Regions from separate parts of the Flexivirga aerilata genome, predicted to be linked through region 2. Evidence: predicted binding sites of a transcription regulator. Region 2 holds the regulator's gene; each other region holds the start of a gene.
The links. The regulator Rex, encoded in region 2, represses fermentation and respiration genes when NADH is low (regulators of the CRP and FNR family bind a similar motif). The targets are predictions, from matches to a motif close to CTTGTGAANNNNTTCACAAG.
Positions count from the first base shown of each region.

Region 1 (9,242 bases), 1.5 Mb from region 2:
GCGAGGCGCCGCGCAGATCGGCGCCGTCGAGGTTGGCGTCGTAGAGGTCGGCCTGGGTCAGGTCGCACCCGTCGAGGGTGGAGGAGCGCAGGTCGGTGCCGCGCAGGATCGCCTCGGTGAAGCGGCACCCGGTGAGATCGGTGTGCGACAGCACGGCGCCGATCAGGTTGGCGGCGAAGAGGTTCGACCGCTGGATGGTGAAACCGAGCCCACGGGTCTGTGGCATCGAGACGCCCATCAGGCGGCACCCGACGAGCCGCGCACCGCCCATCGACGCGCCGTCCAGACGTGCCTCGTCGAGCACGCAGTCGGTGAACGCGACCTCGGTCAGGTCGGCGTCGCGCAGGTCCGCGCGGGTCAGGTCGCAGCGCACCAGCTCGACCGCTTCAGTGGCGTCCGCGAGCAGCCTGCGCAGTTCGGGCCCGGCATACGTCTGGTCGACGAGTTCCATGGGCACGAGTCTGGCAGCGGGCACCGACTGGTCCACCAATATGGGACTTGTCACGTGCTACAGCACGTGACAAGTCGGGTGTTCGTGGGACAAGTCCGGTAGTCGTGGCACAAGTCGGCAGGGCTGGACCCGGCTGCGCACCGCGGCCCTGACCGCCGACGGCAGGGGGTGCCGGCTACCGACCTGCCCGAGCGCCTGCGTGCCGGCCGTCGCTTCGTGCAGACGCACACCGAGCGGCACAACGCGCCGATGCAGCGCGCCAACGAGGCGTTCGGTTTTCGCCGCGTCGACGTGCTGCACGAACTCGAGGGTTGAGCTGCCCGAGCCCACCGGTGCCGACGCCCCGGCCGACCGGTAGCTCGGGCGCACCCTCGGCGTCCCGGCCGATCTGACAAACTTGCCCGCGTGAGCCCGGTCTTCGATTGCAGCACGCCCGAATCCCGTGACGAGGGCATCACCGCCGCAAGCGACGCGATCCTGCGCGGGGAGTGCGTGGTCATCCCGACCGACACCGTCTACGGCATCGCCGCCGACGCGTTCAACGCCGCCGCGGTCGGTCAGTTGCTGGAGGCCAAGGGCCGCGGCCGCGAGATGCCGCCGCCGGTGCTGATCCCCAACCGGCAGACGGTCGACGGCCTGGCGATGGCCGTCCCGTCATACGTATGGCGGCTGATCGACGCGTTCTGGCCCGGCGGACTCACGCTCGTGCTGCGCGCGCAGCAGTCTCTCGCCTGGGACCTCGGCGACACCAACGGCACCGTGGGGCTGCGGATGCCCGACGACGAGATTGCCCTGGCGGTGCTGGAGCGCACCGGCCCGCTCGCGGTGAGCTCGGCCAACCGCACCGGCAAGCCATCGGCCACCACCGTCACCGAGGCCGGTTTCATGCTCGGCCACTACGTCGACGTCTACCTCGACGGCGGCGAGCGCGGCGCCGACACCTCCTCGACGATCCTCGACTGCACCAAGCCCGACCCGGTGGTGCTGCGCGAGGGCACGATCTCCGACGACGCACTGCGCAAGGTTCTCGGCGACGTCGAGCTGATCAGCGGGCGCGCGGTCAACTCGGCGGTGCCCGAGCACCCGGTCGACCTCGACAAGCCGGCCGGCGACGACGGCTCGGCCGGTGCCGCGATCGACCTCGACAAGCCGGCCGACCAGTCAATTCAGGACCAGCCCGACGACCAGCCCGTCGACCAGCCCGACGCCGACCAGCCCGTCATCCACGACTCCGCCGACGCGCCCGCACACCCGCCGACCCTCGGTCAGCAGTGGGAGCAGGACGCGCCGCACGATCCCGCTGGTCCGTCCTCCGGCCGGCACGACCAGCCCGACCACGAGAAATAAGGTGTCCGACATGAGCACGCCCTACTACGGCCCCGACTACGCCGCGCTGCAGGACTTCGACCCGGAGATCGCCGGGGTGCTGGTCGACGAGCTCGACCGCATCCGCGGCGGTCTGCAGCTGATCGCCAGCGAGAACATGTCCAGCCCCGCGGTCATCACCGCGCTCGGCTCGACCCTGACCAACAAGTACGCCGAGGGCTACCCCGGCCGCCGCTACTACGGCGGCTGCGAGGTCGTCGACGTCGCCGAGAACCTCGCGATCGACCGGTGCAAGGAGCTCTTCGGCGCCGACCACGCCAACGTGCAGCCGCACTCGGGCGCGAGCGCCAACCAGGCCGTCTACGGCGCGTTCATGCAGCCCGGCGATACCATCCTCGCGATGTCGCTGCCGATGGGCGGCCACCTCACCCACGGCACCAAGGTCAGCTTCTCCGGCAAGTGGTTCAACGCGATCGGCTACGGCGTCGACAAGGAGACCGAGAACATCGACTACGACGAGGTCGAGCGCCTCGCCAAGGAGCACAAGCCGAAGGTGATCCTCGCCGGCGGCTCGGCCATCCCGCGGCTGATCGACTTCGAGTTCTTCCGCAAGCTCGCCGACGAGGTCGGCGCGATCTTCTGGGTCGACGCCGCCCACTTCATCGGTCTTGTCGCCGGGCAGGCGATCCCCAGCCCGGTGCCGTATGCCGATGTCGTCTCCTTCACCACCCACAAGGTGCTGCGCGGCCCGCGCGCCGGCGCGATCGTCTGCAAGGAGGAGCACGCCAAGGCGATCGACAAGGCGGTCTTCCCGATGATGCAGGGCGGCCCGCAGATGCACTCGATCGCGGCCAAGGCGGTCAACTTCAAGGAGTGCAACACCCCGGAATACCGCGACTACGCGCGGCAGGTCATCGCCAACGCCCAGCAGCTGGCAACCTCGTTGGGGGAGTTCGGGATTCGCCCGACGACCGGCGGCACGGACACCCACCTCTCCCTGCACGACCTGCAGGGCATCGGCGTCACCGGGGCCGACGCGGAGAAGCGCGCCGACGCCGCGGGCATCGTGCTCAACAAGAACGCCATCCCCTTCGACCCGGCCAAGCCCAACATCGCCTCCGGCATCCGCGTCGGCTCGCCGAGCGTGACCACCCAGGGCATGGGCACCGACGAGATGAAGCTCATCGCCGAGCTGATCAACACCGCGATCACCAAGGGCGACGGCGACCCGGAGCACCAGGTCGCCAAGGACGTGCGCGCCCAGGTGACCGAGCTGGTCGGACGCTTCCCGGCATACCCCGCCCCCGGCGCCTGATCGCGGCGCCGGCCGCGACACCGAGATCAGCACGTGCGTGAATACCTGCTCGTCGCCATCGTGGCGGCCGCGATCACCTTCGTGGCGACGCCCGGCATCCGCTGGGCGGCCATCCGGTGGAACGCGGTCACCCCGGTGCGCGTGCGGGACGTGCACACCGTGCCGATCCCGCGGCTCGGTGGCCTGGCGATGCTGCTCGGCTTCGCCGCGTCGATCCTGATCGCGTCGCAGCTGCCCTATCTCGGCAACCGGATCGACTACTCCAACCTCTTCTGGGTGCTGGTGGCCGCCGGCATCATCACCGTGCTCGGCGCGGTCGACGACTTCCGCGACCTCGACCCCCTCACCAAGGTGGCCGGCACCGTGCTGGCCGCCCTGGTGATGGCGGCGCTCGGCGGGGTGCAGCTGCTCTTCCTGCCGGTCTTCGGGACCCAGACGATCCTGCCGCAGCAGGTGCTGCAGGGGCTGACCGTGCTGGTCGTGATCGCGACGACGCAGGCGGTCAACTTCGCCGACGGCCTGGACGGGCTGGCGGCCGGGACGGTCGCGATCGCGGCCACGGCGTTCTTCATCTGGAGCTACACGACCCGGCCCAACGACGACCAGAGCGTCTTCACGATGGCGACCTTCATCTCGGCCGCCATCGTCGGCTGCTGCCTCGGCTTCCTGCCGCACAACTTCCATCCGGCGAAGCTCTTCATGGGCGACGCCGGCGCGCTGCTGCTCGGGTTGCTGCTCGCGACCGCCACGATCTCCTTCACCGGCAACTTCGATCCGTCCTCGGACACCAAGCAGTCGAGCGTGGCGATCCTGCTGCCGATCGCGCTGCCGGTGGTGATCCTCGCGCTGCCGGTGCTCGACGTGGTGCTGGCGTTCATCCGGCGCGGCGGGAAGTTCTGGCATCCCGACAAGAAGCACCTGCACCACCGGCTGATGCGGATGGGCCACCCGCACCGCCGGGCGGTCCTCCTGCTCTACCTGTGGTCGGCCTCCGCGGCCGGGGGAGTGCTGGCCTACAACTACCTGTCGAGCCCCTGGGCGACGGCCCTGCTCTTCGGCCTGCTCGCGCTTTCGCTCGGCCTGACGTTGGGTCTGCCGAGGATCGGGTAAGCCTTGTGGCAGAGCCGATTTCGTGTCTCACAGGAGCTTGTGATAGTTTTCACAAGCACGAAGACAGGGTGTTCTGGAGCAGTCTCGGACAGCCTGTATGCCGCTTCGCGAGACGCCCCTCCGACGCCCACGACCCAGGCAGATTGAGCAGATTGAGTAGAGCCCAATGATCACCCCACGAAGTCCTCGCTTCGCTCGGTACTTCGCGGGGGCCCCATCATGACGGACTCCGACCCCGCGGCCACGCCGGTGAAGCGTGGCGTCGCGCTCAGCAACCGCCCGTTCGCGGTCATGCTCCGGGCGGGTCTGCGGGCGTCGGTCTGGATGCTCCCCCTCGCGGCCGCGGGCTGCTGGATCTTCCGCGGGGCCGAAGGCGGCTGGTCCGCGGCGCTCGGCGCAGCGATCGCCCTGGTCTTCTTCTCCGGCGGACTGCTGCTGATGGACAAGATGGTCGGCGACAACGCCCACGCGATGATGGCCGGCGCGCTCGCGATCTACCTGGCCCAGGTCATTTTCCTCGGCATCGTGATCTTCGGACTCTCCGAGGCCTCCTGGCTGGACGGTCCGGCATTCGCGATCGGGGTCATCGCGGTCACCCTGGTCTGGCAGGCGGCGCAGGTCGTGGCGTTCATCCGGCTGCGGCAGCCGGTGTACGACGTGCCGGCCGGGTCTTCCGAGTCCTCGGAGCGGCAGCCATGACCTGGTTCAGCCTGCACTCAGGTCGATATGACAACGGCCGCGTCCCCAGCACCGGACACCGTCCGGTAGCGTACGCAGTGGCCAGCCACGTGTGCGGCGATTTCGCGGTGCCCGCAGTGCCTGCCCGACAACTTTTCCGGCGCGAACTCGCGCCGACCCCAGCCCGACCGACCGACGTATCACTGGCCGAGGAGATCTTGTGAGTACAACCCTGGTGGCTGCGGCAGGCAGCCTCCGCGGCGCGGTGCCGACCGACAGCTTCGAGACGCCGGGCACCAAGGACTTCTGGTGGCCGCTCATCGGCAGCGACACCAACTCGTTCACCTTCACCCGTCCGGCCCTCGTCTGGATCCTCTCCTGCATCCTGATCTGCTGGTTCTTCCTCTCCGCGACCAAGAACCTCCAGCTGGTGCCGAGCAAGCGTCAGTGGCTGACCGAGCAGGCCTACGGCTTCGTGCGCAACACCATGGGCCAGGACATCATCGGCAGCAAGAACTTCAAGCCGTTCATCCCGCTGCTGCTGAGCCTCTTCACGGTCATCCTGCTCAACAACATCGCCGGTGTGATCCCGTTCGTGCAGTACCCGACGACCGGCCGCATCGCCTTCCCGATCGTGCTCACCGCGATCGTCTACGTCGTCTATCACGTGACCGCGGTCCGGCATAAGGGCGGCTTCGGCAAGTACCTCGGGTCGCTCACCCCTCCCGGGCTGCCGGGCTGGCTCAAGCCGATCATGTTCGTGCTGGAGTTCCTGACCTACTTCGTCATCCGGCCGCTCACGCTGGCCCTGCGACTCTTCGGCAACATGATGGCCGGCCACCTGATGCTGCTGGTCTTCATCCTCGGCGGCGAATACCTGCTGCTGCACGGTGACAACCCGTTCATCAACGTCTCGGGCGCGTTCTCCTTCCTCTTCGCGATCCTGATGATGTTCTTCGAGTTGCTCATCGAGTTCCTGCAGGCGTTCATCTTCACGCTGCTGACCGCGATCTACCTAGCCGACGCCGTCTCCGACAGTCACTGACCGTCACTGAGATCACTGACGGTGACAGAGACGGCCGGTCCAGGCCCTACAACTTCACACTGACCCGCAAGAAACCCCAAGCGGCCCGGGAAAACCGTCTCGGGCCACTCGAAAGGAAACAAACACAATGGGTGGAAACATTGCCTTCCTCGGCTACGGTCTCGCCGCCATCGGCCCGGGTATCGGCATCGGCCTGATCTTCGCCGCCTACATCAACGGCGTCGCCCGTCAGCCCGAGGCCCGCGGCATGCTGCAGACCATCGCCTTCACCGGTATGGCCCTGACCGAGGCGCTGGCGATCCTGGGTCTGGTCTTCGCGTTCGTCTTCCGCTCAGCCTGAGCCTTCGAACGTTCCCCGAGTCCCTAGGTTCAGCGCTCCAGGAGTGACCCATGTTGAGCATCGTTAAGGCGAGCGGTGGCGAGGTCGGTTGGCCCGACAAGCTCCCGCTGCTGCCGCAGCCGGGAGAGATGATCGCCGGTCTGATCTTCTTCGCGATCGTCTATTGGTTGATGAAGACCAAGGTCGTGCCGCGGATGGAGCAGATGTACGCCGAGCGCACCGCCGCCATCGAGGGCGGTATGGAGCAGGCGGAGCAGGCGCAGAAGGAAGCCGAGCAGGCCAAGTCGCAGTACGAGGCCCAGCTGGCCGACGCCCGCGCCGAAGCTGCTCGCATCCGTGAGGACGCCCGCTCGCAGGGCGCGCAGATCATCGCCGAGATGCGCGACCAGGCGGGCGCCGAGTCCGACCGCATCATCGACAGCGCGCACAAGCAGACCGAGGCCGAGCGTCAGCAGGCCCAGGTCGAGCTGCGCGGTCACGTCGGCCGGCTGTCCACCGACCTCGCCGGCAAGATCGTCGGGGAGTCGCTCGAGGACGAGACCCGCCAGCGCGGCATCGTCGAGCGCTTCCTCGCCGACCTCGAGACCGGCGCCGTGAAGCCGCAGAAGGTCGGCGGCGCCGACGAGGGCGTCTGATGCAGGGGCCGTCCCGCGCCGCACTGCTGACCTCGCGGCAGGACCTCACGCAGCTGCTCGCCTCCGGCGTCGATCCGGCGGCGGTGGGCGACGAGCTGTTCGCGGTCTCCCGCGTGCTCGGCAGCAGCGCCCCGCTGCGCCGTGCGCTGACCGACCCGACCAGCGACGCGGCGGCCCGGCGTGGCCTCGCCGACAAGCTGTTCGGCGGCAAGGTCAGCGACGGGGTGCTGGAGGTCGTCCGCGTCGCGGTCGGGCAGCGGTGGGCCGACGAGCGTGACCTCGGCGACGCGCTGGACCAGCTCGGCGTCGAAGCCGTGCTGACCGCCGCGGAGCGGGCCGGCCGGCTCGACCAGGTCGAGGACGAGCTGTTCCGCTTCGAGCGCACGGTGGCCCGGGACTCCGGCCTGCGCGACGCGCTCGGCGACCGTCGCCGCTCGGGCGCCGACAAGGCCGACCTGGTCGGCACGCTGCTCGAGGGCAAGGCCGCTCCGGAGACGGTGCGCCTGGCTCGCCAGGCCGCGGCCAACCCGGGTGGGCGCCGCGTCGAGCGGGTGCTCGAGTCGTATGTCGACGTGGCCGCGCAACTGCGCGACCAACTGGTCGCCACGGTGACCGCCGCCGTCGAACCGACCGCCGAGCAGCGGGCCCGTCTCGGCCGGGCACTGGCCGGTCTCTACGGCCGCCCGGTGCAGATCAACGTCCTGGTCGACCCCGCCGTGGTCGGCGGCCTGCGGGTGCAGGTCGGCGACGAGGTCATCGACGGCACCATCGCAACCCGTCTGGAGGACGTCCGCCGCAGCATGGCGGGCTGACCTTCGCCCCAGCGTCATTCGCACCGACGTGATTTGCACCAACGACAACGGCATACACGCTGAAGCAGGACCTACGGGCCACCAGCCCCGAAGAGGAGAAGGAACAATGACGGAGCTTTCGATCCGTCCGGACGAGATCCGGGAAGCACTGGACGGCTATGTCCGGTCCTACGAGCCGGGTGCCGCGAGCCGCGAAGAGGTCGGCACGGTCGCCGACGCCGCTGACGGCATCGCGCACGTCGAGGGCCTGCCGTCGGCGATGACCAACGAGCTGCTGAAGTTCGAGGACGGCACGCTCGGCATCGCGCTCAACCTCGACGTGCACGACATCGGTGTCGTCGTGCTCGGCGACTTCGGTGGCATCGAGGAGGGCCAGGAGGTCAAGCGCACCGGCGAGGTGCTCTCGGTCCCCGTCGGCGACGCGTTCCTCGGCCGGGTCGTCAACCCGCTCGGCCAGCCGCTCGACGGCCTCGGCGAGATCAAGGCCGAGACCCGCCGTGAGCTGGAGCTGCAGGCCCCCAACGTCGTGTCCCGTAAGTCGGTCTTCGAGCCGATGATGACCGGCATCAAGGCGATCGACGCGATGACCCCGATCGGCCGTGGCCAGCGCCAGCTGATCATCGGTGACCGCAAGACCGGCAAGACCACGATCGCCACCGACACGATCATCAACCAGAAGGCCAACTGGGCGACCGGTGACCCCAACAAACAGGTGCGCTGCATCTACGTCGCGGTCGGCCAGAAGAACTCCACCGTCGCCGAGGTGCGCCGCACCCTCGAAGAGGCCGGTGCGATGGAGTACACCACCATCGTCAACGCGCCGGCCGGCGACGCCGCGGGCTTCAAGTACCTCGCGCCGTTCACCGGCTCCGCGCTCGGCCAGCACTGGATGTACCAGGGCAAGCACGTCCTGATCGTCTTCGACGACCTGACCAAGCAGGCCGAGGCCTACCGCGCCATGTCGCTGCTGCTGCGCCGTCCGCCGGGCCGCGAGGCCTACCCGGGCGACGTGTTCTACCTGCACAGCCGGCTGCTCGAGCGTTGCGCGAAGCTGTCCGACGAGCTCGGCGGCGGCTCGATGACCGGTCTGCCGATCATCGAGACCAAGGCGGGCGACGTCTCGGCATACATCCCGACCAACGTCATCTCGATCACCGACGGCCAGATCTACCTGCAGGCCGACCTGTTCAACGCCAACCAGCGCCCGGCGGTCGACGTCGGTGTGTCGGTGTCGCGTGTCGGTGGTGCCGCCATGACCAAGGCGATGAAGGCCGTCACCGGTTCGATCAAGGTCGACCTGGCGCAGTACCGCGAGATGCAGGCGTTCGCGATGTTCGCCTCCGACCTCGACGCCGCCTCCCGCCACCAGTTGGCGCGTGGTGACCGTCTGATGGCGCTGTTCAAGCAGCCGCAGAACGACCCCTACTCGCTGTCCAGCCAGGTCGCCTCGATCTGGGCGGGTACGACGGGGCAGCTCGACGACGTGGCCGTCGACGACGTGCCGCGCTTCGAGGCGGAGTTCCTCGACGC
Region 1 covers NZ_JABENB010000001.1:1,769,130-1,778,371, forward strand. Annotated here, with positions in the region: gene HJ588_RS08415 (pentapeptide repeat-containing protein) at 1-451, opposite strand, end outside; gene HJ588_RS08420 (hypothetical protein) at 620-766, shown strand; gene HJ588_RS08425 (L-threonylcarbamoyladenylate synthase) at 857-1,798, shown strand; gene HJ588_RS08430 (serine hydroxymethyltransferase) at 1,809-3,092, shown strand; gene HJ588_RS08435 (MraY family glycosyltransferase) at 3,126-4,202, shown strand; gene HJ588_RS08440 (Cg1360 family ATP-synthase-associated protein) at 4,422-4,901, shown strand; gene atpB (F0F1 ATP synthase subunit A) at 5,101-5,925, shown strand; gene atpE (ATP synthase F0 subunit C) at 6,053-6,265, shown strand; gene HJ588_RS08455 (F0F1 ATP synthase subunit B) at 6,316-6,900, shown strand; gene HJ588_RS08460 (F0F1 ATP synthase subunit delta) at 6,900-7,712, shown strand; gene atpA (F0F1 ATP synthase subunit alpha) at 7,819-9,242, shown strand, end outside.
Region 1: the regulator Rex is predicted to act here: its motif matches at 4,239-4,258, upstream of HJ588_RS08440 (Cg1360 family ATP-synthase-associated protein).

Region 2 (9,242 bases):
TCGCCTGCGCGACGGCCATGTCGGCATAGCGGGCGAGGGTGGCGTCGTTGTCGACCCGGCCCTGCTCGTCGAGCACACCGCAGTGCCCGTGCGAGGTGAACTCGTCCAGGCACAGGTCGGACATCAGCACGGTCTCGTCGCCGAGCTCGTCGCGCAGGCGACGGAGCGCGACGTTGAGGATGCCGTCCGGATCCGTTGCGCCGGAACCGGTTTCGTCCCGCTGCTCCGGCACGCCGAAGATCATCAGGCCACCGACTCCGGCGTCGACCGCGTCACGCGCGGCCTCGACCAGGGAGTCCAGCGTGTGCTGCACGACGCCGGGCATCGACTGCAGCGGCACCGGCTCGGCGGCGCCCTCCTTGACGAACATCGGCAGCACCAGCTCGGCCGGGTGCAGCCGGGTCTCGGCGACCAGCCGGCGCATCGCGGGCGTCGGCCGCAGCCGGCGCGGACGGATCGCGCCGGGCGCCAGGGACCAGTCGCGGATTGCCGGATCCGGGGTGGTGCTCACCGCGACGCCTTGGCCTTCCGGCGGGAGGACGCCTTGCGCTCGCTCGGGCGGCGGACCGGCTCACCGGCCTCCTGCGCGGCCAGCGCGAGACCCCGGCCGTAGTCGGCGAGCGCGTCGACGAGTGCCTCGGCGCTCGGCTCGGCGGCCAGCACGTCGACCCGCAGGCCGTGCTCCTCCGCGGTCTTCGCGGTCGCCGGGCCGATGCACGCCACGACCGTGGTCGCGTGCGGCTTGCCGGCGATGCCGACCAGGTTGCGGACGGTCGAGCTGGAGGTGAAGCAGACCGCGTCGAACTTGCCGGTCTTGATCGCCTCGCGCACCTCGGGCGCCGGCGGGGCGGCCCGCACGGTCCGGTAGGCCGTGACGTCGTCGACCTCCCAGCCCATCTCCTGCAGACCGGCGACGAGCGTGTCGGTCGCGATGTCGGCGCGCGGCAGGAAGACCCGGTTGATCGGGTCGAGCACCTCGTCATACTCCGGCCACTCCTCGAGCATGCCGTTGGCGGACTGCTCACCGGAAGGCACCAGGTCGGGCTCGATGCCCCACTCGCGCAGCGCGTTGGCGGTGACGCCGCCGACCGACGCGATCTTCAGACCGGCGAATGCCCTTGCATCCAAACCGAATTCGACGAACTTCTCGCGCACGGCGCGCACCGCGTTGGCCGAGGTGAAGCCGATCCACTCGTAACGACCGGTGACCAGCCCCTTGATCGCACGCTCCATCTGCTGCGGCGTGCGCGGCGGCTCGACGCTGATCGTCGGCACGACGTCGTTGGAGGCGCCGTATGACGCGAGCCGGTCGGTCATCGTGCCGGACTGCTCCTTGGTGCGCGGCACCAGGACGTTCCAGCCGAAGAGCGGCTTGGTCTCCCACCACGACAGCTGCTCGCGCAGTGCCACCACGGTGCCGACGATCGCGAGCGCCGGGCTGGTGAGGGGGTGCCCCTTCAGCGCCGCGGCGACACCGCCGAGCGTGGTCACCTGGGTGGTCTGGCGGATCGTGGTGCCGTCGGAGCTGAGCGCGACCGGGGTCTCCGCGTCGCGGCCGGCGGCCTGCAACTTGCCGAGGCCGGCCGGGAGGGTCTCGACGGTGCCGAGCACGACCACGGTGCTGTCGGCGGCGACCGCGCCGGACCAGTCAGCCTTGTCGTCGGTGGCGGAGAGGACGTGCACGGCACGAGAACCGTTGGCCACCAACGGGATCCCGGCATACGCGGGGACCGCCGAGACGGCGCTGACGCCCGGCACGATCTCGAAGCCGATGCCGGCCTTCTGCACGGCGATGGCTTCCTCGGCGAGGCCGTTGAAGGTCGCCGGGTCGCCGTCCATCAGGCGTACGACGAGACGCTCGCCCTCGGCGCTCGCGGCCGCCTTCGCGGTGCGGACGACGAGCTTGGCACGGGACGCCGTGGTCAGCGTCTGCCCGGTCTCGCCGTGGCCGGCGTCGACGATCTCGACGTCCTCGCGGGCGAACGACGCCACGAACTCCTCGCGGGCGATCCGGTCGATGATGACCACATCGGCCGCGCCGAGCAGCTTGCTCGCGCGCACGGTCATCAGCGCAGGGTCACCGGGACCGGAGCCGACGAACGCGACCCGGGGAAGTGTCTTGGTGGTCTTGCTTGTGCTCACTGTTCACGCTCCGCAGCGCTGGTGGGGTGGATTGGGGTGACGGTGGCGGTCGCGGGTAAGACTCCGCCGGGCGCTGGATCCGGTGGGTCGCCGTTCGGCGACTCGAACGCGTCTCGCGCTCCGTCTTCCAACAGCAACGCGGCGAGTTCGTCACCGAGTTGCGCGGCACGGTCGACGGGGCCGGTCACTGACCGGCGCAGGTCGAACGTGCCATCGGTGCGACCCACGAAGGCCCGCAACGAAATCTCCAGGCTGCCGTCGAGCTCCTCGGACACCTCGGCGAGCGCGCCGAGTGGTGCCGAGCAACCGGCCTCGAGCGCGGCCAGCACCGCACGTTCGGCCGTGACCGCGGCTCGCGTGTCGGCGTCGTCGAAGGCGGCAACCACGTCGTACAACGCCGCGTCGTCGGACCGTATTTCCAGGGCGAGCGCGCCCTGACCGGGTGCGGGCAGCATCTGCACCGGGTCGATGGCCTCGGTGATCTCCGCGGTGCGGCCGAGCCGCGAAAGTCCGGCCTTGGCGAGCACGACCGCGTCGAGTGCGCCGTCCCGGACGTAGCCGACGCGGGTGTCGACGTTGCCCCGGATCGGGCGGATGTCGAGACCCAGGCCGAGCGCCGCGAGCTGCGCCTCCCGGCGGGGTGAACCGGTGCCGACCTTGGCGCCTTCGGGCAGTTCGCCGAGGGTGAGGCCGTCGCGGGCGACGAGCACGTCGCGCGGGTCCTCACGAGGCGGGATGGCGGCGATCGTCAGGCCGGGTGCGGGCGCGGTCGGCAGGTCCTTCAGCGAGTGGACGGTCAGGTCGATCCGCCCGGCCAGCAACGCTTCCCGGATCGCGGTGGCGAAGACCCCGGTGCCACCCATCTGGGCCAGCGGGGCCCGGTTGGTGTCGCCCTCGGTGACGATCTCGACGAGCTCGACGTCGTGGCCGAGCGCGCGCAGCCGGTCGGCGATCTGCCCGGCCTGGGTGGTGGCCAGTGCGCTGCGGCGGGTGCCGATGCGGATGGTGCTCATGCGGGGTCCTCGCGAAGTATCCGGCGGAGCGAAGCGGGGGAAGAACTTCGTGGGGTACTCATGCGGGGTCCTCGCGAAGTATCCGGCGGAGCGAAGCGGGGGAAGAACTTCGTGGGGTACTCATGAAGCATCACCCCCGGCGCCGGGTCCGACCTGCGGGATCTGTGAGACGCGGGACTCGTGCGGGTCGAGGTCGAAGAGCGTGCGCAGCAGCGCGGCATAGTCCTGGCCGCCCTGCTCCTCGCCGGCGAGCTGCTTGATGCGCACCGTCGGCGTGTGCAGGATCTTCTCGACCACCCGGTGCACGGTCATCTGCACTTGCGCCGCGTCGGCCTCGGAGAGTTCGGTGCGCTGCCCGAGCCGGGTCAGCTCGGCGGCGACCACGTCGGCAGCGCGGGCGCGCAGCGCGGCGACGGTCGGCGCCACTGCGGCGGCCCGCCGATTGACCAGGAACTCCGCGACCTCGGCGGTCACCAGGTCGGCGGCCGCCTCGACCTGGGTCTTCTCCGCGTCGTCGGCGACGCCGGCGCTGAGGTCCTCGAGGCTGAGCAGGGTGATGCCGGCCAGGTCGCCGAGTTCGACCGCGACGTCGCGCGGGAGCGCCAGGTCGACCAGCACCTTGGCGTGCTCGGTCGCGCCGACGTTGGTCTCGTCGAGCACGTGACCGACGGCGCCGGTGCAGGAGATGACCAGGTCGGCGTCCGCGACCGCGCCGGCCAGGTCGGCCCAGTCGCGTGCGGTGCCGCCGGTGGCCTCGGCCAGCCGCTGCGCCTTGGCCGGGGTGCGGTTGATGATCGTGATCTCGCCGACGCCGGCCCTGGCCAGCGTGTGCGCGGCGAGCCCGCTCATGGCGCCGGCGCCGATGACCAGCGCGCGCTGGCTGCTCAGCTCACCGAACACCGACTGGGCGCGCACCAGCGAACGCTCGACGAGCGAGCGGCTGACCGAGTCGATGTCGGTCTCGGTGTGCACCCGCTTGCCGACCCGCAGCGCCTGCTGCATGAGCGCCGACAGCGCCGGGGCGAGATGGCCGCCCTCCTGCGCGGTGCGCAGCGCGTCACGCAACTGGCCGAGGATCTGCGCCTCGCCGACGGCCACCGAGTCGAGACCGGCCGCGACGTTGAAGGCGTGCGCGACGGCCCGGTCCTCGAAGTGGACGTAGAGGTGGTCGCGCAGCGTCTTGACTGGCAAACCTGTTGCGACAGAAAGGGATTCGGTGATGCCGTTGACGGCTCCGTGGAAGGTGTCGACCTCGGCATACACCTCGACGCGGTTGCACGTGGACACCACGACCGAGGCGTCGACGTGCTCGTTGCCGCCGAGGGTGGTCTCGAGTTGCTCGGCCTGGCCGCGGCCGAGCACGACCTGCTCGAGCAGGTCGACGCCGGTGGTGCGGTGCGACATACCGATCACGATGAGGCTCACCGAACAACCTCCTGCTCGTACTTCCCGCCCGGCTCAAGTTCCCCGCGCTGCTCGTATTTCCCGCGCTGCTCGTGGAACGCCAAGATCTGCAACTCCGTCGCCAGGTCCACCTTGCGCACCTCGACGCCCGGCGGCACCGCGAGCACGCCGGGTGCGAAGTTGAGGATCGAGCGGACACCGAGCGCGATGGCCTGGTCGGCCGCGGTCTGCGCGGCCTCCGGCGGGGTGGCGATCACCGCGATGATGCTGTCCGGCTCGTGCTTCTCGAGATCGGCGAAGGTGATCACCTTCAGGCCGGCGATCTCGGTGCCGACGATCGCCGGGTCCTCGTCGATCAGCCAGCGCACCTGGAAACCGCGGGTGGCGAACCCGCTGTATGCCGCGAGCGCGTGCCCCAGGTTGCCCATGCCGATGATCGCAACCGACCAGTCGTGGTGCAGGCCGAGTTCGCGGGAGATCTCGTCGGAGAGGCGGGCGACGTCATACCCGACGCCGCGCACACCGTAGGAGCCGAGGTGGGACAGGTCCTTGCGCAGCCCGGCCGAGCGGACACCGGCCGCTTCGGCGAGTTCTTCGGAGGAGACGACGTCGACGCCGCGGGCGCTGAGTGCGCGCAGAGCGCGGAGATACACCGGTAGCCGAGCCACGGTGGCTTCGGGAATCTCCCGACGTGCGGCCGATGCGGTGCTCACAGGCGCTCCGGCTCCTCTCGCGAATGGGCAGGCGTATACCAAACGCCGGCGCCAGAGGATGACTGACCCCCCGACTGTAGGTCTTTGTGAACGCAGGCACAAAGTCGCAAATTCCGCAGAAAAGTGCTACACACCGACGCGCCCCGGTCCGCGCGGTGCACATCGCGGCCCATTCCACGCGATGTGTATGACGGGAGCCCCGCGGCGAGGCTCAGCGCAGCGCCCGGCGCAGCCGCGCCTCGTCCACCCGCCAGTAGTCGTGCTGTTTGCCGTCGACCAGGGTGACCGGGATCTGCTCGGCGTAGCGCGCCATCAGGTCCGGCTCGTCGAGGATGTTGCGCTCCTGCCAGCCGGCACCGGTGTCGTCGGCGACGCGGCGGATCACCTCGCGCGCGTCGTCGCAGAGGTGACAGCCGGGCTTGCCGATGAGAGTGATGCGCGGAGTCGTCATACCAAACCTAGAAGAAGACCGAACGGCGTTGCAGGAGTAGCGAATACAGCGACTGCTGGATGGTTTCGCGGACCTGGTCGGTCAGGTCGAAGACCAGCATCGGGTCCTCGGCGGCGGCCGGACCGAAGGCCTCGGTCTCGACGGGGGTGCCGAACTCGATGATCCACTTGCTGGGCAGCGGGATCACCCCGGCGAGTCCGAGCAGCGGGAAGAACGGTGTGATCGGGAAGTAGGGGAAGCCGAGCAGCCGCGCCAGGCCCTTGACGTTGCCGAGCATCGGGTAGATCTCCTCGGCGCCGACGATCGCGCACGGGATGATCGGCACCCCGGCCCGCAGCGCCGCCGAGACGAAGCCGCCGCGGCCGAAACGCTGCAGCTTGTAGCGCTCGGAGAACGGCTTGCCGACGCCTTTGAAACCCTCCGGCCAGACCGCGGTGAGTTCGCCCGCCCCGAGCAGCCGCTCGACGTCCGGGTTGGAGGCGAGGGTGGTGCCCGCCTTGCGGCTCAGCTCGCCGATCAGCGGCGACTCGAAGACCAGGTCGGCGCCGAGCATCCGCACGTGCCGGTGCTTGGGGTGCGCGTCGTAGATCGCGACCTGCGTCATCAGCCCGTCGAGCGGCAGGGTGCCGGAGTGGTTGGCGACCACGAGCGCGGCGCCCTCGTCGGGGATGTTCTCGATGCCGCGCACCTCGACCCGGAACCACCGCTTGTAGAGCGGCCGCAGCATCGGCAGCCACACCTGCTCGGTGAACTCCTTGTCGAAACCGAAGTCGTCGATCTCGTAGTCGCCGGTCAGCCGGCGACGCAGGAACGCCAGCGCCTGCGCGACCTTGCGCTCGAGGTCGTCGCCGCGCAGGCCGATCATCGAACCGCCGGTACGCAGCGCGCTCACCAGCATGCCGACCACGCCCTCGAAGTCGTCGGCGCTCACCGCACTCACCGCAGACGGCGCCGGCGGCTCCGGCGGGTCGGGTACGACGCGCAGCGTGCGCTCGCGCTGCTCGTCCTGGTATGCCGCAGGCCGCGCGACGGCCGGCGCCGGCGACACCTGGGCGGCTGCCGCGATGCGCCGCCGCGACGGCCGCTCCGCGGGCGCGCTCTGTGGCGGCGGGGCGGTCTTCGCCGCTGGGGCGCTCTTAACCGGCGGCGGGCTCTGTGCCGGTGGGGCGCTCTCGACCGCGGGCACACTCTCGGCCGGCAGAGCGGGCTCGACCAGCGGGGCGCTCTCGACCGCCGAGGCGCTCTCGATCGTCGCACGCTGCCGCGCCGAACCGCTCTTGGCCGCCGCTCTCTTCGCGGGTTGCGCCGTCGCGGACTGCGTGGTCGCGGACGCCTTCTTGACGGGCTCCTTCTTCGCCGTCGCCTTCTTCGCGGTGGCCTTCGTGGCGGTGGCTTTCTTCGCCGTCATCTTCGCCGCGCTCACCTTCGTGGCGCTCGACTTCTTCGCCGTCGCCTTCACAGGAGCCTTCTTCGCCGCCGCCTTCTTCGGGGCCGCCGTCCCGGTTGCCTTCCCGGCCGGCTGCACGACCAGCCGGACGTCGTCGTCAGACACGGGAACCTCCGAGTGCGAGGAGCGGGTTGCGGGCACCGAACACGGCGGTGAACGCCTCACGAGTCGTGGCGGCCGGCTCGAAACCGAGCACGGTGCGCATGCGGGTGGTGTCGACCCCGCGGCCGAACTGCAGGAACTGCATCTGCTCGGCGTCGAACGCGCCGTTGCCGCCGAGCAGTCCGCCGAGTTGCTGCACCAGCCCACCGGCCTGCGGCAGCACCGGGACGGTCGGCTTGCCGGCGAGACGGGCCGCCTGACGCAGGGTGAGCATGCCGTCGCCGGCGACGTTGACGGTGCCGGCCGCGGGCGCGACGGTCGCCCGCTGCAGCACCCGGACCGCGTCGTCGATGTGCAGCACCTGGAAGCGGCCGTCGTAACCGAGCGGCACGGGAAGTGCCGGCATCGCGAAGTATTCGGAGAACGTGGTGCGCAGGCCCGGGCCGACCAGGTTGGCCATCCGCAGCATCGTCACCTCGATGTCCGGCCGGCGCCGCGCGAGCCCACGCACGTAAGTCTCGACCTCGACCGAGTCGCGCCCGAATCCGCCGGTCGGGTTGCGCCGCGCGCTCATGTCCTCGGTGAACATCGCGGGGTCGCGCGGCGAGGAGCCGTAGATCGACGACGACGACTTGACCACCAGCCGCTGCAGCGAGTCGGCCTTCTGGCACGCGGCGAGCAACTGCATCGTGCCGATGACGTTGATCTCCTTCTGCAGGGTGCGGCCCCCGGCCTGCTTCGGGGTCATGATCACCCCGAGGTGCAGCACGGTGTCGACGCGTTCCTGGCTGAGGATCTTGCCGATGATCGGGTTGCGGATGTCGGCGCGCACGAAGTCGGCGCGGCCGATCCCGTGCAGCGGCGGCACGGTGTCGACGGCGATGACGCGGTCGATCTCCGGGTCCGCGGCGAGCGCGCGCACCGTCATACCGCCGACGAGTCGGGACACGCCGGTGACCAGCACAACGCGGCTCATCTTCTCCTCCGTCGGGTATGGCGGGCAGCTGCCCCGCGATCGTAACGCCGCCACCCGGGAGCGCGCTTGCCAAGTCGCGCAGGGACGGCAAAGCCCCGGTCATCGCCAGTGGCGACCCGGGGCTGATGCGGTCGAGCTACCGCTTACTTCTTGTTGCGGCGCTGGTGACGCGTCTTGCGAAGCAACTTGCGGTGCTTCTTCTTGGCCATCCGCTTGCGGCGCTTCTTGACGACGGAACCCATGCGTAGTGCTCTTTCCTGACGAACTGATGGAACGACGAACTGATCGAACGACGACCGGTGGACTGCGAGCGCCCCGCCGGTCGCGAAGCCGAATCCGGCTGCTCACCCCGCGAGGGCGGCAGCGGTCCGGCCAAGGTTACGCCATGGCGGCGTCGCCATACCAATCGGCGGCCCTGGGGCCGCGATGACGGGGCGGTTCCCGACCCGGACGAGACCGGCTGCCGGACGGCTTCAGGCGGTGCCCATGTAGGACTGCTTGAGGTAGTCCGACACGGCGTCCTCGGGCACCCGGAAGGAGCGCCCGACGCGCACGGCCGGCAGCTCGCCGGAGTGCACGAGGCGGTAGACGGTCATCTTCGAGACCCGCATGATCGCCGCAACCTCGGCAACCGTCATGAAGGTGACGTCACCCGGCTGACCCTCTTTCGGCATGACGGTAGTCGCCCCTTCGTCGAACGTGCCTTACGGACGGGCGAGCAGGCTGGACGCCGCTCACCACTGTTACTGCTGGGACACGATAGGGGGTCCGGGCAGTCTGTGGAAAGTCTGAGAGTGACGATTGTCCACCCGACACGCCGACGAACTGCGGTCGACCTGCTCGATTTGTCGACTCTTGTCGACGCAATCGCTGTGTGAACCTCGCTCGAGGGGCATGCTGGGGAGATGACTCAGTGCCGAGTCGGGAAGAGGCGCAGACGACCATGACGAGCACGGCCCGCACCCACGAGAACAAGCCTGCGCCGGACGACGCC
Region 2 covers NZ_JABENB010000001.1:282,205-291,446, forward strand. Annotated here, with positions in the region: gene hemB (porphobilinogen synthase) at 1-511, opposite strand, end outside; gene HJ588_RS01335 (bifunctional uroporphyrinogen-III C-methyltransferase/uroporphyrinogen-III synthase) at 508-2,142, opposite strand; gene hemC (hydroxymethylbilane synthase) at 2,139-3,155, opposite strand; gene HJ588_RS01345 (glutamyl-tRNA reductase) at 3,276-4,580, opposite strand; gene HJ588_RS01350 (redox-sensing transcriptional repressor Rex) at 4,577-5,272, opposite strand; gene HJ588_RS01355 (glutaredoxin family protein) at 5,484-5,723, opposite strand; gene HJ588_RS01360 (lysophospholipid acyltransferase family protein) at 5,731-7,275, opposite strand; gene HJ588_RS01365 (NAD-dependent epimerase/dehydratase family protein) at 7,268-8,248, opposite strand; gene HJ588_RS01370 (30S ribosomal protein bS22) at 8,392-8,490, opposite strand; gene HJ588_RS01375 (helix-turn-helix domain-containing protein) at 8,722-8,922, opposite strand; gene HJ588_RS01380 (PHA/PHB synthase family protein) at 9,192-9,242, shown strand, end outside.

Region 3 (9,242 bases), 1.0 Mb from region 2:
GCGGACGTGCACGACGGACTGCTCGACGTGATCATGGTCGGGGCCGGCAACCGGCTGAAGTTCGTGACCGCGATGCCGCAGCTCTATCGCGGTACCCACCTGAAGAACCCCGAGGTCACCGTCGCCCGCGGCCGGGTGGTGCGCATCGAGGCGGAAGGCGTCGAGGCCTACGGCGACGGCGAGCCGATCCAGCAACTGCCGGCGACCGTCGAGGTGCTGCCCCGGGCGCTCAGTGTGCTGTTGTAATGAACTCTGACAACGGATCGTCCGAGGAAAGGCTGTGAGCTGATGGCGGCATCGGGTTACTGGATCGCACGAGTGCAGGTCAACGACGAGAACGCCTACCTGCAGTATGCCTCCGCGGCGACCGCCGCCTATGCGGCGTACGGCGGAAAGCTGCTGGTGCGCGGTGGGCCGTACGAAGCGGTCGAGGGCGACTCCCGGCCGCGCAACGTCGTGATCGAATTCCCTTCGTATCGCGCAGCGCTCGACTGTTACAACTCTGCGGCATACCAGGCTGCGCGGGAGTATCGCGAGAAGGCGGCGGACGCCGACATCATCATCGTCGAGGGTTACGACGGGCCGCAGCCGAGCGCCTGACGCTCCGGAGCGGCCAGGTCAGTCGTCGGCGAGCGCGTGCCGCATCGGCACGAGCTTCGCCTCCGACTCGGTGAGCTCGGCGTCGGGCTGCGAGCCCGCGACGATGCCGCAGCCGGCGAAAAGCCTGATCTGCGAGGGCTTTTCGAGGTGCCCGCAGCGAAGGGCGATGCCCCACTCGCCGTCGCCGGACGCGTCGAGCCAGCCGACCGGTCCGGCATAGCGGCCACGGTCCATCTGCTCGAGCTCGCCGATCAGGTCACGCGCGGCGAGGGTCGGCGTGCCGCACACCGCGGCGGACGGGTGCAGCGACGCGGCGAGCGTCAGTGACGAGACGTCCTCGCGCAGGACGCCGGCGACGTCGGTCGCCAGGTGCATGACGTTGGGCAGGTGCAGCACGAACGGCGACTCCGGCACGTTCATCGACGAGCAGTGTGGCGACAGCGCGTCGGCCACCGACCGCACGGCGTATTCGTGCTCCTCGAGGTCCTTGCTCGACCGCGCCAGCGACGCGGCGAGTGCCAGGTCGTGCTCGTCGTCGCCGGTGCGGCGGATGGTGCCGGCGAGGATGCGCGAGGTGACCAGGCCCTTCTCGCGGCGCAGCAGCATCTCGGGGGTCGCGCCGACGAGGCCGTCGACGCTGTAGGTCCAGGTGTTGGCGTATGCCGAGGTGAGCCGCGCCAGCAGGTGCCGCGGATCGATCGGGCCCTCCGCGGTGACGACGACGTCACGCGCCATCACCACCTTGTCGAGCGCCCCGGACTGGACGCGCCGCACCGCGGCACCGACGGCCTGCGCCCACTCGGCGCCGGTCAGCGCACCGTCACGGGAGTCGGAAAGCACTGGTGCCAAAGGCTTCTCAGCAGGATGTATGACGGGGGCACCGCCGAGATCGGGCGCGCTGCTGATGCTCGTCACCCAGGCGACGCCGTTGCGGCGACCGACCACGATCGCCGGCACGTGCAGCACCCCGCCCGCGGCCGAGGCCGCCGAGAAGGCGAACGAGCCCACCGCGACCAGTCCGGACCCGGGCAGGTCGACCTCGGACCGGACGACGGCCGATCCGACCACGTCGCGCCACCACTGCTCGGCCTCGGCGAAGCGGGCGGTGCCCGCCGTGCGAATGCTCGCCGCGACGCCCCAGCCGACGAAGCCGTCGCCGTCGCGCAGCCAGCTGACGGGGGAGTCGGCGCCCGCGGGAATGACCGACACCAGGTCGCCGGGGTCGGCGATGCGGGTCGAGCGCACCACCAGCGCCGGGTGCGAGGCAGGCAGGGGCATGGTCACGAGCGGTCACCTTACGCCGGTGTCCTTCGCCGTGCGGCGAGTGCCGTCCGTGCGCGGGCGCTGCGTCATACGACAAGATGACGCGTATGAACCGTGCCAGCCTCGACAAGCAGCCCGCCGATGTTGCCCGCATGTTCGACGACGTCGCGGAGCGTTACGACGTCACCAACGACGTGCTGTCGCTGGGGCAGGACCGGCGGTGGCGCAAGCAGGTCGTCGAGGCGGTCGCGCCGAAGCCCGGCGACGTAATCCTCGACATCGCCGCGGGCACCGGCACCAGCAGCGAACCGTTCGACGCGATGGGCGCGCACGTCGTGCCGGCCGACTTCTCGCTCGGCATGCTGCGCAAGGGCAAGCGGCGCCGCCCCGACCTCGCCTTCACCGCGGCCGATGCGACCCAATTGCCTTTCGAGGACGGCGTTTTCGACACCGTGACGATGTCCTTCGGGCTGCGCAACGTGCACGACACCGACGAGGCGTTGCGCGAGTTCCGCCGGGTCACCAAGCCGGGCGGCACGCTCGTCATCTGCGAGTTCTCGACGCCGACCAACCCGGCGTTCCGCAAGGTTTACAGCGAATACCTGATGTCGGCGCTGCCCAAGATCGCCCGCCGGGTCGGCTCCAACGCCGAGTCCTACGTCTACCTTGCCGAATCGATCCAGGCGTGGCCCGACCAGGCCGGTATGGCGACCCGCCTCCAGGACGCCGGGTGGGGCAAGGTCGAGTGGCGCAACCTCACCGGCGGCATCGTCGCGCTCCACCGCGCGACCAAGCCGCGCAGCCTGGGCTGAGCCCGGCGCCGGGGGGCGTGCAGAAGTCGCGACGGTTGCGGCGTGTGCACGCGGATCGGGCTAGGGCCGTGCAGAAGTCGCGACGGTTGCGGGGTGTGCACCCGGATGGGCCTGGGGGCGTGCAGAAGTCGCGACGGTTGCGGGGTGTGCACCCGGATGGGCCTGGGGGCGTGCAGAAGTCGCGACGGTTGCGGGCTGTGGACGCGGAACGGCCCGAGGGCGTGCAGAAGTCGCGACGGTCGCGGGCTGTGCACGCCGAGTCGGCCGCCGAACCGGCGGCTGCCTGTGGATAACCGGCGCCGCGAATCGCGAGTTCCTGCCACGGTTGCGGGATGTCAGCTCTCCCATCACCCGCGCCCCGCAAACTCGGCGTGATCTTCACCACCGCGCAGGCCGAGCGCGCCGGAGTGAGCCGCCGGCAACTCGCCGGGCCCGACTATCGCCAGCTGATACGCGGCAGCTATTGGCGGGTCGGCTCAGCGCCCACTCTCGGCCAGCGGGTTCGTTACCTGCTCGCGACCTTGCCCGCCGCGCGGTTTGCTTCGCATCACACCGCCGCATCGCTCTGGGGAGCGGTGACGCCGATGGCCTCCGACATACACCTCGGCACTCGTAAACGCCGGCACACCGAGCATCGCGGGGTGCGGTTTCACTTCTACACGCATGCGCCGGAACTGTTGATGGTCAAGGGAATTGCGGTGACCAGCCCGCGCCAGACCTTCCTTGATCTGGCCGCCCATCTCGAGTTCATCGACTTGCTGATCCTGGGTGATTCGCTGGTGCGCCGTGCGCGGGTCACGCCGGCCCAACTCATCGACTTCGTCGCCGACAAGCATTCGACCGGTGCGGCGAAGGCTCGCGAGGTCGCCCACTTCGTGCGCGCCAGGGTCGACTCTCCCAACGAGTCGCGACTCCGTCTGCTGATGGTCAGTGCCGGTTTCCCGGAGCCGGTCGTCAATCACGTCGTGCGCATCGGCGCGCGGTGGCGCGAAATCGACATGAGCTATCCGAAGCTGAAGCTCGCGTTCGAGTTCGACGGTCGGCACCACATCGAGCGCGAGCAGCAATGGGAAGCCGACATACTGCGTCGCGAGGAAGTGGAGGCGATCGGCTGGCGCTTCATCGTGATCACTTCGACCTCGATGTATGCCGACCCGCTCGCCGTTCTGGGACGGATCGTCGATGCCGTCCAGCTCGCGTCCGGCGTACGGCTGCGAATCGGTGACGGGTGGCGGCGGCACTTCGGCTGATCGCAGCCGCTCGCGCCGGGGGCGTGCAGAAGTCGCGACGGGCGCGGGGTGCGCACGCGGATCGGCCTGGGGGCGTGCAGAAGTCGCGACGGTCGCGGGGTGCGCACGCGGATCGGCCCGGGGGCGTGCAGAAGTCGCGACGGTCGCGGGCTACGCACGAAGCGCAGGAAAGCGCAGGCAGCCCCCGCCCCAAGCGGTTAGGCTCGCCTAAGTAGGTCCGGATCGGCCGCTGGGAATACAGTGCATGGGTTAGTGAACGTCTTCACAAGGTAGAAAGATTCACCCCGTGAGCCTCCCCGGCGTTATCCCTGCCCCGGACGAGAGCGCCGACGTCATCGTCGTCGGCGCCGGCCCCGGTGGATCCGCAACCGCCGCCTACCTCGCGATGGCCGGCCTCGACGTGCTGTTGCTCGAGAAGACGCACTTCCCCCGCGAGAAGGTGTGCGGCGACGGTCTCACCCCGCGCGCGGTGCGCGAGCTGATCACGCTCGGCATCCCGACGCCGGAGGACGACGGCTGGATCAAGAACAAGGGGCTGCGCATCATCGGCGGCGGCATGCGGCTGCAGCTCGACTGGCCCGACGTGGCGAGCTTCCCGCCATACGGCCTGGTGCGCACCCGGCAGGACTTCGACGACATCCTCGCCAAGCATGCGGTCAAGCACGGCGCGCGCCTGCGTGAGGGCGTCAACGTCGGCGGCGCGATCCGGGACGACAAGACCGGCGCGATCATCGGTGTCGAGGCCAAGGAGATGGGGCAGAACGACCGCCCCACCGGCAAGCAGCTGACCTTCCGGGCGCCGCTGGTGATCGCCGCCGACGGCAACTCTTCGCGGCTGTCGCTCGCGATGGGCCGCGACAAGCGCGACGACCGCCCGATGGGCGTCGCGGTGCGGGCCTACTACACCAGCCCGCGCACCGACGACGACTATCTGGAGTCGTGGCTGGAGCTGTGGTCCAAGGACAAGCAGGGCAAGCGGGTCCTGCTGCCCGGCTACGGCTGGATCTTCGGTGTGGGTGACGGCACGAGCAACCTCGGCCTCGGAATCCTCAACACCTCCAGTGCCTTCGGCAAGACCGACTACAAGGACGTCATGCGTCAGTGGGTCGCGACGATGCCGGAGGAGTGGACCTTCAACGACGAGACCATCACCGGCCCGATCCGCGGCGCGGCCCTGCCGATGGGCTTCAACCGCCAGCCGCACTATGCCGACGGCCTGCTGCTCGTCGGTGACGCGGGCGGCATGGTCAACCCGTTCAACGGTGAGGGCATCGCCTACGCGATGGAGTCCGGCCGCCTGGCCGCCGAGGTCATCGCGCAGGCGTTCGGCCGCACCGACGACGCCGGTCGCGAGCGCGTGCTGCAGTCCTACCCGAAGGTGATGAAGGACGCCCTGGGCGGCTACTTCACCGTCGGCCGGCTCTTCGCGCAGCTGATCGGTCACCCCGAGGTGATGAAATTCGCGGTGCGCTACGGGTTGCCGCGCAAGACGATGATGCAGATGCTGCTGAAGGTGATGGCCAACCTCGGCGACGAGCACGGCGGCAAACTCGACGACCGCGTCATGGCGGTCCTGTCGAGGATGGTGCCCGCGGCATGAGCGGCACCGTGAGCAAAGACGCTCGGAAGGAGTCATAGGCGATGGACTATTCCTACGCACCGCTGCTGTTCTTCGCAGGCATCGGCGCGGCGTTCGCCATCTTCTCGGTGGTGGGCGCCGGATCCCTCGCGGGACCCAAGCGCTACAACCGCGCCAAGGTCGACGCCTACGAGTGCGGCATCCAGCCGAGCCCGCAGCCCGAGGGCGGCGGCCGCGTGCCGATCAAGTACTACCTGACGGCGATGCTGTTCATCATCTTCGACATCGAGTCGGTGTTCCTCTACCCGTTCGCGGTGTCGTTCGACCGTCTCGGCCTGTTCGCGCTGATCGAGATGGTGCTCTTCGTGCTGACCGTCTTCGTCGCCTACGCATTCGTATGGCGCCGCGGCGGCCTCGAGTGGGATTGAGGTAATCGCAGAATGGGAATCGAGGAGAAGCTCCCCGCGGGCTTCCTGCTGACCACCGTCGAGCAGGTCGCCGGCTACATGCGCAAGAGCTCGGTCTGGCCCGCGACGTTCGGTCTGGCCTGCTGCGCCATCGAGATGATGGCCGTCGGCACCCCCGACTACGACATCGCCCGCTTCGGCATGGAGCGCTTCAGCGCCACCCCGCGGCAGGCCGACCTGATGATCGTCGCCGGCCGGGTGAGCCAGAAGATGGCCCCGGTCGTCCGCCAGGTCTACGACCAGATGCCCGAGCCCAAGTGGGTCATCTCGATGGGTGTGTGTGCCAGCTCCGGCGGCATGTTCAACAACTACGCGATCGTCCAGGGGGTCGACCACGTCATACCGGTCGACATCTATCTGCCCGGGTGTCCGCCGCGGCCGGAGATGCTGCTCAACTCGATCCTCGAGCTGCACAAGCAGATCCAGGGCGGCAAGCTCGGCGTCAATCGCGTCGAGGCGGCCCGCGCGGCCGAGCAGGCTGCTCTGACCGCCACCCCGACCCACCAGATGAAGGGGCTGCTGGCCTGATGACTGACGACAGCAGCAAGCCTGACCAGCCGGCCGCCGAGGCGACCACCACCGACGCCGTCGGCGCCGGCGAACTCGCCCGCCAGGCCGAGCCGGGCGCGCCCGTGCGCGTGGCCGAGCGTCGCGGCATGTTCGGCTCCTCGCTCGGCAACGACACCAGCGGCTATGGCGGCCTCGACCGCACCGTCTACTTCCCGGGTGCCGCGGCGCGCCCCTACGGCGGCTACTTCGACCAGGTCGCCGACTCGCTGGAGAGCGCGCTGCAGGCGCGCGGCGGCGACTACGCGGCGGCCGTGCAGTATGTCGTGGTCGACCGCGGCGAACTCACCTTCTTCGTGGCCCGCGAGCACCTGCCCGCCGTCGCCCAGGCGCTGCGCGACGAGCCCGCGCTGCGCTTCGAGACCTGCATGGGCGTCTCGGGCGTGCACTACCCGCAGGAGACCGGCCGCGAGCTTCACGCGGTCTACCACTTCCACTCGATCACCAACGGCAGCAGGCGCATTCGCGTGGAGGTCGCCGTGCCCGAGGGTGACGCGCACATTCCGACGATCGTCCCGACCTACCCCGGCGCCGACTGGCACGAGCGGGAGACCTGGGACATGTTCGGGATCGAGTTCGACGGCCACCCGTCGTTGACCCGCATCCTCATGCCGGACGACTGGCCCGGCCACCCGCAGCGCAAGGACTACCCGCTCGGCGGCATCCCGGTGGAGTACAAGGGCGCCACCGTGCCGCCGGCGGACGACCGGAGGTCTTACAAATGAGCGCCGACCGAGCCGAGGACACGAGCGAGGTACGAGTGAGGCCCGCAGGCGAGGGCAGAGGCGCGACGGAAGGCATGAGCGCCGACAGCGCACAGGCACAGGCCCAGTCCGACCCGTATGGCGCCACCACGCACGACGTGGACGAGGACACCCCGGTGCTCAACGCCGTCGGCGGCGACTGGGACGAACTCGTCGACGAGGCCACCGCGCTCCACGAGGAGCGGATCGTGGTCAACATGGGGCCGCAGCACCCGTCGACCCACGGCGTGCTCCGGCTGATCCTCGAACTCGACGGTGAGACGGTCACCGAGGCCCGCGCGGGCATCGGCTACCTGCACACCGGCATCGAGAAGAACATGGAGTTCCGCACCTGGACCCAGGGCGTGACCTTCTGCACCCGCATGGACTACGTCATGCCGATCTTCAACGAGGCGTCCTACTGCCTCGCGGTCGAGAAGGCGCTCGGCATCACCGACCAGATCCCGGAGCGGGCGCAGACCATCCGGGTGCTGATGATGGAGTTCAACCGGATCGCCTCCCACCTGGTGGCGCTCGCGACCGGCGGCATGGAGATGGGCGCGACCACGGTCATGACCATCGGATTCCGTGAGCGTGAGCGCATCCTGTCGATCTTCGAGATGATCACCGGCCTGCGGATGAACAACGCCTACATCCGCCCCGGCGGTGTGGCGACCGACATCCCGGCCGGCACGATCGACAAGATCCGCGAGACGATCCCGTTGGTGCGCAAGGGGATTGGCGAGCTCGAGGCGCTGCTCAACGAGAACCCGATCCTCAAGGGCCGCACGGTCGACGTCGGCTACCTCGACCTCTCCGGCTGTATGGCGCTGGGCATCACCGGACCGATGCTGCGCGCGGCCGGGCTCCCGCACGACCTGCGCAAGGCCGAGCCCTACTGCGGTTACGAGACCTACGACTTCGACATCCCGACCCGCGACACGTGCGACGCCTACGGGCGTCTGCGGGTGCGCATCGACGAGATGCACGAGTCGCTGAAAATCGTCGAGCAGGCGGTCGACCGCCTGGACGCGGGCCCGGGCCCGGTCATGGTCGCGGACAAGAAGATCGCCTGGCCGGCGCAGCTGGCCGTCGGCTCGGACGGTCAGGGCAACAGCCTCGACCACATCCGCGAGATCATGGGCGAGTCGATGGAGTCGCTCATCCACCACTTCAAGCTGGTCACCGAGGGCTTCCGCGTCCCGCCGGGCCAGGCGTACGCCGCGGTGGAGAGCCCCAAGGGCGAGATGGGTTGCCACGTCGTCTCCGACGGCGGCACCCGCCCCTACCGGGTGCACTTCCGGGACCCGTCCTTCAACAACCTGCAGGCCGTGGCCGCGACCGCCGAGGGCGGCTCGGTCGCCGACGTGATCGTCGCCGTGGCCAGCATCGACCCCGTGATGGGTGGTGTGGACCGATGAGTCATCCCAGTGAGAAGGGTCTCGATACGGCCTCGCCGAGCGGCTCGGCCTCCTCGACCAGCGTGGGAGACCCGCAGGTCGAGCGCGACCTCGACCCGGCGTTCCACGAGCTGACCCCGCTGCAGCCGAGCTCGGAGCCCTACACCGAGCAGCAGCTGGCGCAGCTCAACGCCGACTCCGACGCGATCATCGCCCGCTACCCGGTGAAGCGCTCGGCGCTGCTGCCGATGCTGCACCTGGTGCAGAGCATCGACGGCTACGTCACCGGCCGCGGCGTCACCTTCTGCGCCGAGAAGCTCGACCTCACCGACGCCGACGTGGCCGGTGTGGCGACCTTCTACACCCAGTACAAGCGCCACCCCAACGGCGAGTACACCGTCGGTGTCTGCACCAACACGCTCTGCGCGATCATGGGCGGCGACCTGATCTTCGACGCGGTCTCCGAGCACCTCGGCATCGGGCACGACGAGACCACCGAGGACGGCAAGGTCACCCTCGAGCGCGTCGAGTGCAACGCGGCGTGCGACTACGCGCCGGTCG
Region 3 covers NZ_JABENB010000001.1:1,307,978-1,317,219, forward strand. Annotated here, with positions in the region: gene HJ588_RS06200 (diacylglycerol/lipid kinase family protein) at 1-246, shown strand, start outside; gene HJ588_RS06205 (DUF1330 domain-containing protein) at 289-600, shown strand; gene HJ588_RS06210 (isochorismate synthase) at 619-1,878, opposite strand; gene HJ588_RS06215 (demethylmenaquinone methyltransferase) at 1,971-2,675, shown strand; gene HJ588_RS06220 (hypothetical protein) at 3,047-3,925, shown strand; gene HJ588_RS06225 (geranylgeranyl reductase family protein) at 4,212-5,525, shown strand; gene HJ588_RS06230 (NADH-quinone oxidoreductase subunit A) at 5,567-5,932, shown strand; gene HJ588_RS06235 (NuoB/complex I 20 kDa subunit family protein) at 5,945-6,499, shown strand; gene HJ588_RS06240 (NADH-quinone oxidoreductase subunit C) at 6,499-7,263, shown strand; gene HJ588_RS06245 (NADH-quinone oxidoreductase subunit D) at 7,338-8,702, shown strand; gene nuoE (NADH-quinone oxidoreductase subunit NuoE) at 8,699-9,242, shown strand, end outside.
Region 3: the regulator Rex is predicted to act here: its motif matches at 4,175-4,194, upstream of HJ588_RS06225 (geranylgeranyl reductase family protein).